3 regions of the Algoriphagus sp. 4150 genome follow, and region 1 is predicted to be linked to each of the others. Evidence: riboswitches for the same ligand, from Rfam matches in the RefSeq annotation. Region 1 holds a riboswitch; each other region holds the start of a gene.

The links. A riboswitch is a leader RNA that binds a small molecule or an ion and turns the genes downstream of it on or off. The one in region 1 is predicted to bind S-adenosylmethionine.
Region 2: linked by a shared signal. The riboswitch ahead of J2X69_RS03220 (O-acetylhomoserine aminocarboxypropyltransferase/cysteine synthase) and the one ahead of J2X69_RS09500 (homocysteine S-methyltransferase family protein) in region 1 are both predicted to bind S-adenosylmethionine.
Region 3: linked by a shared signal. The riboswitch ahead of J2X69_RS07200 (PLP-dependent transferase) and the one ahead of J2X69_RS09500 (homocysteine S-methyltransferase family protein) in region 1 are both predicted to bind S-adenosylmethionine.

The regions. Positions count from the first base shown of each region.
Region 1 covers NZ_JAVDWS010000005.1:147,970-152,366, forward strand. Annotated here, with positions in the region: gene J2X69_RS09480 ((2Fe-2S) ferredoxin domain-containing protein) at 1-141, shown strand, start outside; gene J2X69_RS09485 (YbjQ family protein) at 159-479, opposite strand; gene J2X69_RS09490 (response regulator) at 802-1,203, shown strand; gene J2X69_RS09495 (hypothetical protein) at 1,272-2,588, shown strand; SAM riboswitch class I at 2,679-2,777, shown strand; gene J2X69_RS09500 (homocysteine S-methyltransferase family protein) at 2,842-3,891, shown strand; gene metH (methionine synthase) at 3,896-4,397, shown strand, end outside.
Region 2 covers NZ_JAVDWS010000001.1:752,379-756,775, reverse strand. Annotated here, with positions in the region: gene J2X69_RS03230 (SulP family inorganic anion transporter) at 1-1,303, shown strand, start outside; gene J2X69_RS03225 (carbonic anhydrase) at 1,300-1,947, shown strand; SAM riboswitch class I at 2,039-2,147, shown strand; gene J2X69_RS03220 (O-acetylhomoserine aminocarboxypropyltransferase/cysteine synthase) at 2,316-3,620, shown strand; gene metX (homoserine O-acetyltransferase) at 3,630-4,397, shown strand, end outside.
Region 3 covers NZ_JAVDWS010000003.1:225,133-229,529, forward strand. Annotated here, with positions in the region: gene J2X69_RS07185 (ribose-phosphate pyrophosphokinase) at 1-336, shown strand, start outside; gene J2X69_RS07190 (50S ribosomal protein L25/general stress protein Ctc) at 364-942, shown strand; gene pth (aminoacyl-tRNA hydrolase) at 1,317-1,877, shown strand; SAM riboswitch class I at 1,997-2,099, shown strand; gene J2X69_RS07200 (PLP-dependent transferase) at 2,201-3,373, shown strand; gene J2X69_RS07205 (CBS domain-containing protein) at 3,672-4,133, opposite strand; gene J2X69_RS07210 (VCBS repeat-containing protein) at 4,254-4,397, opposite strand, start outside.

The DNA of each region.
Region 1 (4,397 bases):
GCTCCACTCAGAGGCAGCTGCAAATTCATAAAAACCAAGTGCATGGATATGTGCAAAACAGCTCCAAATGTAATTGTGGGCGATCATTTTTGTAAAAAGACTACCGTTGAAAAAGTCTTGGTGCAATTAAAGAAGTCCTGAAGGTTCAGGACCTCGTTTTAAGTTTTTAGTACTTTTACTGCAGTTCCGCTTGCGGTGACCATCAGCATTCCATCACGGATAGTTTCGTAGTCCAGGTCGATGCCGAGTATCGCATTTGCACCGAAAGCCCGAGCTTGCATTTCCATCTCTGTCATGGCTGTGGCTTTTGCCTCTCTTAGTACACGCTCATAGGAAGAAGACCGTCCGCCGACTATGTCGGTAATGCTTGCCAAGAAATCCTTGAATAAATTGGCTCCAATAATGGTTTCACCTGATACAATTCCCAGGTATTGCTCTACACTGTAGCCATCAAGTGAGTTGGTGGTAGTTACTATCATCGTGTCGATTTAATTAGATTTAGAATGTGAGTTGTTTTCGGAATTCACGAATATATATGGAAAAAGATTTGTGGGGAAAATTTGTATTATTTTCTTTCAATCCATCAAATTGCTGCAGGGAATGTGTTTCACTAAGAACGTGATACTTAAAAAGTATGGAACTGAACTAGGATTAGCAATTGTAAAAAGATTAATAGAACTTCACTGTGCAAAAATTAGGTGACCGAACCCCGAAAGTTGGGCCTTTTTTGATTTTACATTGAAACACTGTATTAGTTTGGAAGAAGACTTTTATACCCATACTCATCACCTTGGATGCAAGATGAATTTTTTGCAAGATGCATCGATTTTGGTGGCTGAGGATAATTTGGTAAATCAAATCCTGATAAAAAAAATCCTGAAAAAATGGCACGTAAGAAACCTTGTGATCGCCTCAGACGGGCAAGAGGCAATTGACGAGTTTGAGCGTGGTGAGTTTGATGTAGTGCTTATAGATATCCAAATGCCGGTGTTCGATGGTTTTACAGTGGCAAAATATATACGCTCGAACAAAGATCCGCACAAAAGAGAAATTCCCATTTTAATTTTTTCTGCCAGTTCTTATCATGAGATCAAGAATGAGATGGATCAAATTGGCATTAATGATTTTGTGGAAAAGCCATTCACACCCGAGGCACTTATTGGGAAATTAACAGAATATCTTAATTCGAAAGATATCAGTTAATACAGGTTTAGCATTAATTTTGCCTATCAGGTCTAAGTCTGCCCAGCTTAATACAAATCCACTATTCAATGCCCCTTTTTAATAGATTCTTACTATTGCTATTTGTTTTTTTCTGTTTTGTTGATGCCCAGGCGCAGCAGTTGATGACAAAACGCTCTACTTTCTATGCGGTGGCGGGTACTTCAGGGGGGCGTCTTAATCAGTTCAACCAAATGTTGGAAGATAGGGGCTTGTCAGGTTTGAGAAATAAGTATCAGACAATAGGACTGGGCTATCAGGCTAGAATCAATGATTTCGTAGTTGGAATGGATGTGCTACACAATAGAGGGGGGGTAAGTGAGTTCGATGATTTTTCAATGAATTACAGGACTTCAAGAGCATTGTTAAATGTGGGCTACGCATTTACCGAAGAGTCAAGATTTCAATTAATCCACTACATGTCCATTGGTGTTGGTTTCCTTAATTTTCAAATGTTGCCCACAGAGCGTACTAGGGATTTGGACGCATTTTTGGCCAAACCGGAGGAGGGATATGTACTTAGAGAAAAAGATATCCAAAAGGGGACTTTACATTACGGGAATTTCCTGACAGAAATCGGTTTTCAGCTCAGCTACGATTTTGACTTACCCGGAAGACGGGAAGCGCTACAGATCATAACCAAAATGGGTTATTCCTTCAGTCCTCTGGAAGGCAAGTGGAATATGCACGGAATCTCCTTTGACAATGCCCAAAGCGGAGCATTTATACGGGTAGGGGCTGGGATTACGCTCCCTGATAGGAATTTCTTTTACAAGGACGCAAGTATCGGTATCTCGATAATTAGAGGTATCCATTTCACCAATGCCAAAGAATTCAATTCCAAGTTGAAAGAAGCGGGTCTAAACCCTTTGAATGGTACTCCGTCTAACTGGGGCTTGCGGATTTTGGGCGACACCGAGCGTATGCTGTATGGAGCAGAACTCTACAACCTTGCCTTGAATGGTAATGCAAACAGCGAGAAGGAACATTCCCTGAACAGTTTGAGGGTTTATGGAAATGTAGGATATAATTTGATTGAATACAGAAATTTTGGTGTGGGAGCATTGGCAGGGCTAGGTTACGGTAATATTCGCTATACACTTATGACAAAGGATAAGCCTGATTTTCCTGAACTATTCGAGCAAAGGGAGTTTGACGGGTATTTGAGAAATAGTGGGTTGATGCTGAAGCCTGAGGTCTTTGCAGAATACGGGATTCCGATGACCAAGCGTAAAATGTTTGACTTGGTATTTACTGCCTCGGCAGGTTATGAGATTCCTTTGGCAAATTATAGACTGGGCAATTTAAGTATGTCAAGTTTTATGGCAGGACCATATTTGAGTTTCGGAGTAGGAGTAAGACCGTAATTTTGCTCTTTTCACAATGTTATTCTGTTTTTAGTGGGGCCTTTTTAGTGATTCTCCTGTTTTATTATCAAAATGCTATTAACTTTGGGTTGCTTATCGAGAAAGACCGAGGGAAGGGCCCAACGACGTCTTAGCAACCTAGAATTAAGGTGCTAACTCCCATCCCGATTTATCGGGAACAGATGAGCGGACTAGTACGCTGTACTTCTATCCGTGTTTTGCTCGACAAGCTTTTTGATTAACAAAAAACAGTATGCAAAACAGAACGGAATCCCTGCTTCAACAACTTTCTCAGCGAATTTTGATACTCGATGGAGCCATGGGAACCATGATTCAACGATATACCTTGACTGAGGAGGATTTTCGAACTCCTGAGCTCGCATCACATCCCAAATCCCTTAAGGGAAACAATGATCTATTGTCTCTAAGCAAACCGCAAATAATCAGGGATATCCATGCTGAATATTTCAAGGCTGGAGCAGATATTATAGAAACCAACACATTTTCTGCCACCACTATTGCCCAGGCGGATTATGAGCTTTCACATTTGGCATACGCCATCAATTTAGAATCCGCAAAGCTCGCCCGAGAGGTAGCAGACGAATATACCGCCAAGAATCCGGATAAACCCCGCTTCGTGGCAGGAGCTATAGGCCCGACCAATAGAACAGCTTCACTGTCACCGGATGTAAATGACCCCGGATATCGTGCAATCACTTTTGATCAACTGGCAGAAGCCTATGCAGAGCAAGTTCGGGGGTTGTTGGATGGTGGAGCAGATATCATATTGGTAGAGACGATTTTTGACACATTAAATGCCAAAGCAGCTCTATATGCGATACAGGATGTGTTTGAAGAAAGAGATATTCCGTTGGATCCGAAAGACGGAGGTGTACCGATCATGGTTTCCGGTACTATTACCGATGCTTCCGGACGTACCCTTTCGGGGCAGACTACAGAAGCGTTTTTGATTTCCATATCGCATGTTCCGCTGCTATCGGTTGGATTGAATTGTGCGTTGGGAGCAAAGGAATTGAGGCCCTATTTGAAAGTACTGGCGCAGGAATCGCCGTTCTATGTGAGTGCTTATCCGAATGCCGGCTTGCCAAATGAATTTGGACAATATGATCAGGGAGCCGGTGAAATGGCGGATCAGATAAGGGACTTTTTGAAAGAAGGAATGCTGAATATTTTGGGAGGTTGCTGCGGCAGCACTCCTGAGCATATTTCAGCTTTGGCACAGATGGCTGCAGGTTTTCAGCCTAGAAAATTACAAGAAGAATTAGAGGAAACGTTGGACTGAGAAGATGGCAAGAAATAATTACATGAAACTATCCGGCTTAGAGCCGCTGGTTTTTACACCCGAAATCAATTTTGTCAATATAGGCGAACGGACGAATATTACCGGCTCGAAGAAATTTGCCCGGTTGATATTGAACGGGAACTATGATGAGGCACTGGAAGTGGCCTTGGATCAGGTACGTGGAGGAGCCCAAGTACTGGATGTCTGTATGGACGAAGGCATGCTTGATGGGGAATTTGCCATGGTCAAATTCCTAAATCTGATTGCTTCAGAACCGGAGATCTCAAGAATCCCGATCATGATCGATAGTTCCAAATGGAAGATTATCGTGGCGGGATTGAAGTGCGTCCAGGGAAAAGGCATTGTCAATTCTATTTCCCTGAAAAACGGGGAAGAAGAATTTATCCAACAAGCCAAAACGGTGAAAAAATTCGGTGCGGCAGTGGTGGTGATGGCTTTCGATGAGTATGGACAGGCCGATACTTATGATAGAAGAGTGGAAATCT
Region 2 (4,397 bases), on a different contig from region 1:
GGGGACTTTCCCGCTTTTTCTGGGTACATTGGTGATAGCAGGGTTGATTCAGCTGGCATTGGGAATAGCTAAAGCCGGGGTAATCGGTTATTACTTTCCCCATGCAGTGATCAAAGGTATGCTTACTGCTATTGGGCTAATTTTAATATTGAAGCAGATTCCGCATGCATTGGGATACGATGTAGATGCGATGGGAGATCAGGCATTTCTGCAAGCTGATAGCCACAACACGATTACAGAAATATGGTATGCTTTCAAGTATTTAAGTCCCGGAGCTATTCCTATTGTACTTGTAGCGTTAGCCATTCTAATTCTATTTGATCGTCCGAGAATTCGAAACCACAGAGTTTTAGGGGCGGTCCCCAGCGCTTTATGGGCTGTTATTTCAGGAATTATTATTAATTCCCTATATGGTATATGGAAGCCTGAATGGCAACTGGGCGGAGACCATCTCGTAAGTATTCCTGTATTGGACAATTTTGGACAGCTGGGGGATCTAGTGACTTTCCCGGATTTCTCCATGATAGGAGAAAGCACATTTTGGATAGTAGCAGCTACGATTGCCATCATTGGCAGTTTGGAGACTTTGTTAAGTATCGATGCAGCAGACAAACTTGATCCGCAAAAAAGAACTACACCACCCAGCAAAGAACTGTTTGCGCAGGGTGTGGGAAATACAGTTTCAGGATTGATCGGTGGACTGCCTATCACGGCGGTGATCGTAAGAAGTTCAGCAAATATAGCTTCGGGTTCCAGAACCAAGATGTCAGCTATTTTCCATGGTATTTTATTGATGATTTTGGTGTTGAGCATTCCCAACATCCTAAATCTAATTCCTCTAAGTTGCCTTGCGGCTGTATTGTTTGTGGTTGGTTATAAATTGGCCAAACCATCACTTTTCGTCAACATGTACAATAATGGTTGGGATCAGTTTATTCCCTTTATTGTAACAGTCGTAGCGATTTTATTTACAGATCTTTTGATAGGAATAGGCATTGGGATGGTCTTCGGGTTATTCTTTGTGATTAAAACAAATTTTGTCCGGGCAGTGACACTTACCGAAATGAATGGAAACTACCTCATCCAGCTTCATAAGGATGTTTCCTTCCTCAACAAAGCCTTATTAATGAAGAATCTATCGAAAATCCCTTCCGATAGCAAAGTGATTATCAATGCCCAAAAAGCACAATTTATAGATCATGACATTCAGGAAGTTTTAAATGACTTTATAGCTTCCTGTTCGGATAGAAATATCCGTGTTACAGTAGAAGGATTTAAGCACAAAATTTACGAAAACTTATGAGCCCTTACGAGAAACTATTAATTCAAAACAAAGCCTGGTCTGATGACCAAAAGCAGATCGATGAAAACTTTTTTGGAAGATTGGCAAAACAACAAAGCCCTAAATTTCTGTGGATTGGCTGTTCAGACAGTAGAGTTCCTGCAAATCAGATAACAGGAACTGACCCCGGAGAAATATTCGTGCATCGAAATATCGCAAACATGGTCGTGCATACTGATCTTAATTTACTCAGTGTGTTGGAATATGCAGTAGCTGTGCTGAAGGTAGAACATATCATCGTCTGCGGTCATTATGGCTGTGGTGGAATAGAAGCCGCACTTGGAAATAAAAGCTTCGGTATCATCAACAAATGGCTTCTGAATATCAAAGAAGTATACAAGCTCTACCAGAAAGAGATTGATGCTATAGAAACCCATGAAGATAAAGTAAACGCTCTAGTAGAATACAATGTGATAGAGCAGTGCCAAGATCTGATCAAAACCTCAATTATCCAGAAAGCTTGGAGAGATCGGTCTGCACCAAAAATCCATGGCTGGGCTTACGGATTGAAAGACGGCTTGGTAAAAGAATTGGTGAACATTGAATCCGATTTTGAGGCCATTAATCCTATTTTCAGGTTTGAAATGGATGAATTGGATAAATAATTCAAGTTTTTTGGTCAGCGGGTGAAAATAATTTTGATTTTCCATTCGCTGACCTTTTATTTGCAGCATCCTTTCACTTTTTAAGTGCTCGGATTTATAAAGAAGAGGCGAGAGACAGGCTCATAGACCCTCTGGCAACCTGGAAAGTCCAAGGTGCCAATTCCTGCCAAGAGAGATATTCTCTTTTGGGACTATAAGTTCAATGTAAAATGCACTCAGGATATCACACAATTCACCCTATTTCATCATCATCCGCAGTAGAGCATTGCGCTTTATTCATGTGTTGATTTCATTTATGCCCATTTCGGAGCAATTCCTAATGGGCTTTCGAATGCTTACTACTTTTCAAACCATAAATCCAAAAAATCATGTCAAAAAATCTTCACTTCGACACTCTTCAAGTACACGCAGGACAGGAACCTGATTCCTCTACAAACTCACGCGCAGTACCTATTTATCAAACCACCTCCTATGTATTCAATTCGGCGGAGCATGGAGCCAACCTATTTGGCCTAAAAGAATTTGGGAATATATATACCCGCATCATGAACCCGACTACGGACGTGTTCGAGAAAAGAATAGCAGCGCTGGAAGGCGGTGTGGCAGCCGTGGCTACGAGCTCAGGACAGGCAGCCCAGTTTCTGGCATTAAACAACATCATGGAAGCGGGTGATAATTTCGTCTCCAGCCCTTTTCTATATGGAGGAACCTTCAATCAATTCAAAGTCTCATTCAAAAGGATTGGTATCGATGCCAGATTTGCCAAAGGAAAATCTCCTGCTGAGTTTGAAGAGTTGATTGATGGCAAAACCAAAGCAATCTATCTGGAGACCATCGGAAATCCGGAGTTTAATATTCCTGATTTCGAAGCTATTGCAGCAGTCGCTAAGAAGCATGATATCCCGCTGGTGGTAGACAATACCTTCGGAGCCGGAGGATATTTATGCCGACCTATTGCCCATGGAGCAAATATTGTAACCTCCTCCGCCACCAAATGGATAGGTGGACATGGCACCTCCATCGGAGGAATTATAGTAGATGGCGGAAATTTCAACTGGGGCAACGGAAAATTCAAGCAATTCTCTGAGCCTTCAGAAGGATATCACGGCTTGAATTTCTGGGAGGTATTTGGAGAAAACAACCCATTGGGACTTCCCAACATCGCTTTCGCAATCCGTGCAAGAGTAGAAGGCCTTCGCGATTTCGGGCCTGCGATCAGTCCATTCAACTCATTTCTCTTACTTCAGGGGATAGAAACACTCTCGCTTCGGGTTCAGAAAACAGTTGAAAACACACTAGCTCTGGCGCAATGGCTGGAAGCTCATCCTTCCGTACAGAAAGTAAATTATCCTGGACTGGAGTCTTCTCCTTATCACGAATTGGCCAAAAAATATCTGAAAAACGGCTTTGGCGGAGTGTTGAGTTTTGAGCTGAAGGGTGACAAAGAGCAAGCTTCTGCCTTGATCAATAACCTTGAACTAATTTCCCATCTGGCCAATGTGGGTGATGCCAAAACATTGATCATCCAGCCTGCAGCGACTACCCACCAGCAATTATCAGATGCAGAGCAACTAGCCGCGGGAGTCACTCCTACCCTGTTGCGAATCTCTTGCGGCATAGAACACATTGAAGATATCAAGTCGGATCTGCAACAAGCTTTCGATAAAATCTAACCTTACCAAATGAATCTTAAAAGTCAGTACGCTTCGATTACCATGACCCAGGAAATATTTCATTCTAGTTTGCCTTTACATCTGGAATCAGGAGAAATTCTCCCGGAATTTGACCTTGGCTATACTACCTATGGCCAACTCAATTCTGACAAATCCAATGTGATCTGGGTTATCCATGCGCTTACAGGAGATTCGAATGCTTCAGAGTGGTGGAATGGTCTGATCGGGGAAGACAAATTCTTTGACCCTGCTGATCATTTTATCATCTGTGCCAATCTTTTGGGATCTTGCTACGGTTCTACGCAACCATTCAGCGAAAATCCCGTCACCGGCAAGCCGTATTATTACGATTTTCCCCAAATGACTACACGAGATCTCGCTGAGGCATTGGAGCGCTTGAGGATTCATTTGAACATAGAAACTATCCATACGCTTATCGGCGGGTCTTTAGGAGGTCAGGTCGGCTTGGAGTGGGCCTATCTCTTGGGTGATAAGCTAAGGAACGCGATCATTTTGGCATCAACTTCCAAGACGAGACCATGGGTGATTGGTTTCAATGAAACGCAACGGATGGCGATAGAGTCTGACTGTACCTGGGGAGAATGCAATGAAACCGCAGGAAAAAAAGGATTGGAAACAGCCCGGGCTATAGCTATGCTGACTTACAGGCATCCGCTTGACTTGGCAATTAAGCAATCTGATTTGGAGAATAAAACAGATGATTACCGTGCGGCATCTTATCTGAGATATCAGGGACAAAAGCTAGCCAAACGCTTT
Region 3 (4,397 bases), on a different contig from region 1:
GAGATTGCTTCAATGCAAGTAATCGGAGATGTAGAGGGTAAGGATGTAATTCTCGTGGACGATTTGGTGGACACCGCAGGCACACTATGCAAAGCCGCACAAATCGTCCTGGAAAAAGGAGCTACTTCAGTAAGAGCGATAGCTACACATGGCGTACTCTCCGGAAAAGCTTACGAAAACATCGAAAACTCAGTCTTGGAAGAATTGGTTATCACTGATACCATCACTCTACGGCAACAATCATCCAAAATCAAAGTATTGACAGTCGCTGACCTATTCGCAAAGGCTATTCATGCCGTGACAGGAAATACTTCTATCAGTTCTTTGTTCATCTAAGAACCAATTTTAATACAAATACATAATATGAAAACACTAGAGGTTATAGGGTTTAAAAGAGCAAATCTCGACAGTGCCAGTCTTTCTGAATTGAGAGAATCAGGTAATGTTCCCTGTGTGGTTTACGGACCTGGTATCAAAGAGCAGATTCATTTCTACTCTCCAATCATCCTTTTCAGAGACTTGATCTATACTCCGGAGGTTCACTTAGTTCAGCTGAACCTTGAAGGAACTATCATCAAAGCAGTATTGAAGGACGCACAGTTTCACCCGGTAAGTGAAACACTTCTTCACGCTGACTTTGTAGCGTATGCAGAAGACAAGCCTATCAAGTTTGAAATTCCCGTGAAAGTTGTAGGTAGCTCTCCTGGTATTGCAAAAGGTGGTAAATTGGAATTGAAAACTAGAGTATTGAAAGTAAAAGGTCTTGCAAAAGATTTCCCTGACTTTATTACAGTTGATATTTCTGAGCTTGACTTGGGCAAATCATTCAAAGTTGAAGATGTGTCCGTAGAAGGATTTGAAGTACTTACCAGTCCAAACGTTTCTATCGTGACTATTGGTGTTCCAAGAGCACTTAGAGGTAAAAAAGGCGGAGAAGAATAATTTCTTTCCCTATTCATTCAAAATCCTGCCCATTATGGGCAGGATTTTTTATTTTAAAGCCATATAGCTATTGTAAAATGAAATCGAGTACGACTCAAAAGTCACTTACTGAGACGATTGTAAGCCATGCGAGATTCTTCCCCGAATCGAGTTCGGGACAGGCTATCTGGCCATTAAAAATCAAATTATAGACAGATGAAATGCCCATGAGAAAGTCTTCTCACACAGGGGGATGATTATCTAGGGCATTCCATCTGACCTCTTAAAACAAAATATAAACAGATGAAATCGAGCATGTCGAAGGCGACGCACAGTGGGATGATTATAAACCGTGCGAGATTCCATGTGGCCTTTGAAAGACAAAACATAAACACATGAAACACCTAATCATTGGCCTAGGTAATATTGGCCCTGAATACGAACTGACCAGACACAACATCGGATTTTTGACGGTGGACAGGCTTGCTGATGCAAAGGACTGCACATGGAAGAGCGACCGTCTTGCATTCAAAACAGAATTCAAGCACAAAGGCCGAACAATCCATATGATTAAGCCTACGACTTATATGAACCTAAGTGGTAAAGCAATGAATTACTGGATGAAAGAACTTCAGATAACCAAAGAGAACACGCTGGTGATCGTGGATGATGTGGCCATTCCTTTTGGCAAACTCCGTATGAAACCCAAAGGAAGTGCAGCCGGTCACAACGGGCTGAAAAACATAGAAGAGCTCACCGGTGGTCAGAATTACCCAAGACTGAGAATGGGCATAGGCGATGACTTCCCCAAAGGTAGACAAGTCGATTTTGTTTTGGGAAACTTCACACAGCAGGAATTTGCCGAAATCCCCACCATAATGGATAAAGCAATAGAAATGACACTCAGTTTTTGTGCAATTGGCATAGAGCGCACCATGAATCAATTCAACGATTGATGAAATCGAGCCTGCCTACCGGCAAGGCAGGTGTGGCCTTTTAAAAAAAACACAAACACATGAAATAAGATTTGGAATTCCCCAAATATCGATCTTTCTTTGCATCACTTCAGGCAACTGATTTATAAAGAAGAGGCGAGAGATTAGGCTCTATGACCCTCTGGCAACCATCCCGAAACGGAGAACGGTGCCAAATCCTACCCTACGCGGGAACTATAGATTGGCTTACTTCACAAATAATCCCTTTTAGTTCGTTTCTGCATTTGGTTTGATTTTCTCAAATCTGCTTGATTAGTCTTGTCAAAATCTAAACTGATCAATAAATGAGTAAGCACTTCGAAACGAATTCTGTACGGATCTCCCCTTCCAAATCCAGCCAAAGAGAGCACTCTGCTCCGATCTACCTTACATCCAGCTTTACCTTCGATTCGGCAGAAGAAGCCAGAGCTACTTTTGCCGATGAAATAGAAGGCAATATCTACTCCCGGTATGCCAACCCAAATTCCAGTGACCTGATAGAAAAAGTCTGTGCTGCAGAAGGCACTGAAGATGGATTTGCCACTGCATCAGGAATGGCCGCAATGTTTGGAAGCATAGCCGCACTTCTCCAGCAAGGAGACCATGTGCTTGCTGCCAGATCACTTTTCGGATCTACGCATCAGCTCTTGACCCGATTATTTCCCAAGTGGGGCATTAGTTCTACCTACGGGGACATTTCTGATTATTTGAACTGGGAAAAGCTCGTACAGCCAAACACCAAAATGCTTTTCATCGAAACTCCTTCCAATCCGGGCCTGGAAATAATCGATCTGGAATGGGCGGGTAAATTTGCGGCAGCTCACAACCTGATTCTGGTAGTGGATAATTGCTTCGCCTCACCTTATCTACAACAGCCTGCTAAATGGGGGGCTCATATTGTGACCCACAGTGCTACCAAATACATCGACGGACAAGGACGGGTGTTAGGCGGACTGATTTTGGGCAAAGCTGACTTGATGCAGGAAGTGCAGTTTTTTGCGAGACACACAGGGCCTGCCATATCTCCATTCAATGCATGGATACTTGCTAAAAGCATGGAAACCCTTGGTGTAAGGATGGATAGGCACTGTAGCAATGCGCTGAAAGTAGCCGAGTATTTCGAAGGTAATTCTGAGTTACTTGCAGTAAAATACCCGTTCCTAAAATCCCATCCCCAATACGAAATTGCCAAAAAACAAATGAGTCAGGGGGGCGGGATAATCACCTTAGACCTGAAAGGCGGAGTTCAGCGTGCCCAACGCTTCATCGACCAGCTTCAGATGATTTCCATCACAGCAAACCTTGGTGACAGCAGAAGTATTGTCACGCATCCTGCCTCCACTACGCACAGCAAACTTTCTGTTGACGAAAGAGCTCAGGTTGGGATTTCGGATGGACTGGTACGACTATCCGTGGGCTTGGAACACTATGAAGACATTATTCTGGATGTAGAAAGAGCTATAGAAAGCTCAAAATAAGAACAAAGAAAAGCAGTCAGTTGTCCGGTCGCCGTGATCAGTTGCAGAAAAGTAATCTCAGGGATCAGCAATGTGCCACCCTGAAGTCGAAGAATTGTACTTTCTCTAATTGCAGTCTGGAGACTGCAATGCACTCAATTAGGTCCAAGTCCGAAAACTGTCTGTCCGATAGGCAGGCTTGAACCGCAAATCAATGAGTTCTCTCCGTGAAACGCGGTACGCATTGCAGTTAAATTAAAAATGCCCCTTCGAGATTCTCCTCTTTTAGGGGCATTTACGCTTCTGCTAACTATTTTTTCTACCAAGTGGTTTGTCTCAAGGTAGGAAAGGCCCGAATTATATCACTCAGACTAATCTGTCCCAACAGGACTCCATCTTTCATCACTGGAAATCTTCGGATTTTATGCTCCAAAAATTGGGATGCAGCATCGAATATTGATAAATCAGGAGAAAGTGTGAGTACATCAGTAGACATATGTTCGCTTACTTTTGCCGGGAATTTCGGTGTGTTGGTATATTTCCCTTTAATGATTTCTTTGAGGCAATCCACTTCCGAAATAATACCTATCAACGCACCTGAAGCATCTATCACCGGTGCCCCGGAGATTTTTCGCTTAGTGAGCACCTCCATCACCTGATCGATGGTATCATCAGGTTTGAAAGTAATCAAGCCGGTACTCATGTATTCTTTGACTAGGATTTGCGGAATCGGGGCTTTTTTGGGTTCTGCCATTCTGACCCCTTGAAAACTTTTTACCATAGGTTAAAAATTTAAGGATGAAAGAATAAATTATCGATAATTCACCACAATTAAAAATTATAGTTTTAAAAACAAACTATTTCAACACTATAATTTCAAAAATACCCCCTAGTACAATAATCACTTGCTTTTATTTTCGAGAAAAATAAAAGGTTTCCAACTTCTACTTGCCCCCTTATAAAGATCATCGAAGTCAAAGGCTCCAACCACAACATCCAGATCCCCATCCAGATCAATATCCCCGACAGCCATAGTAAGTAAATT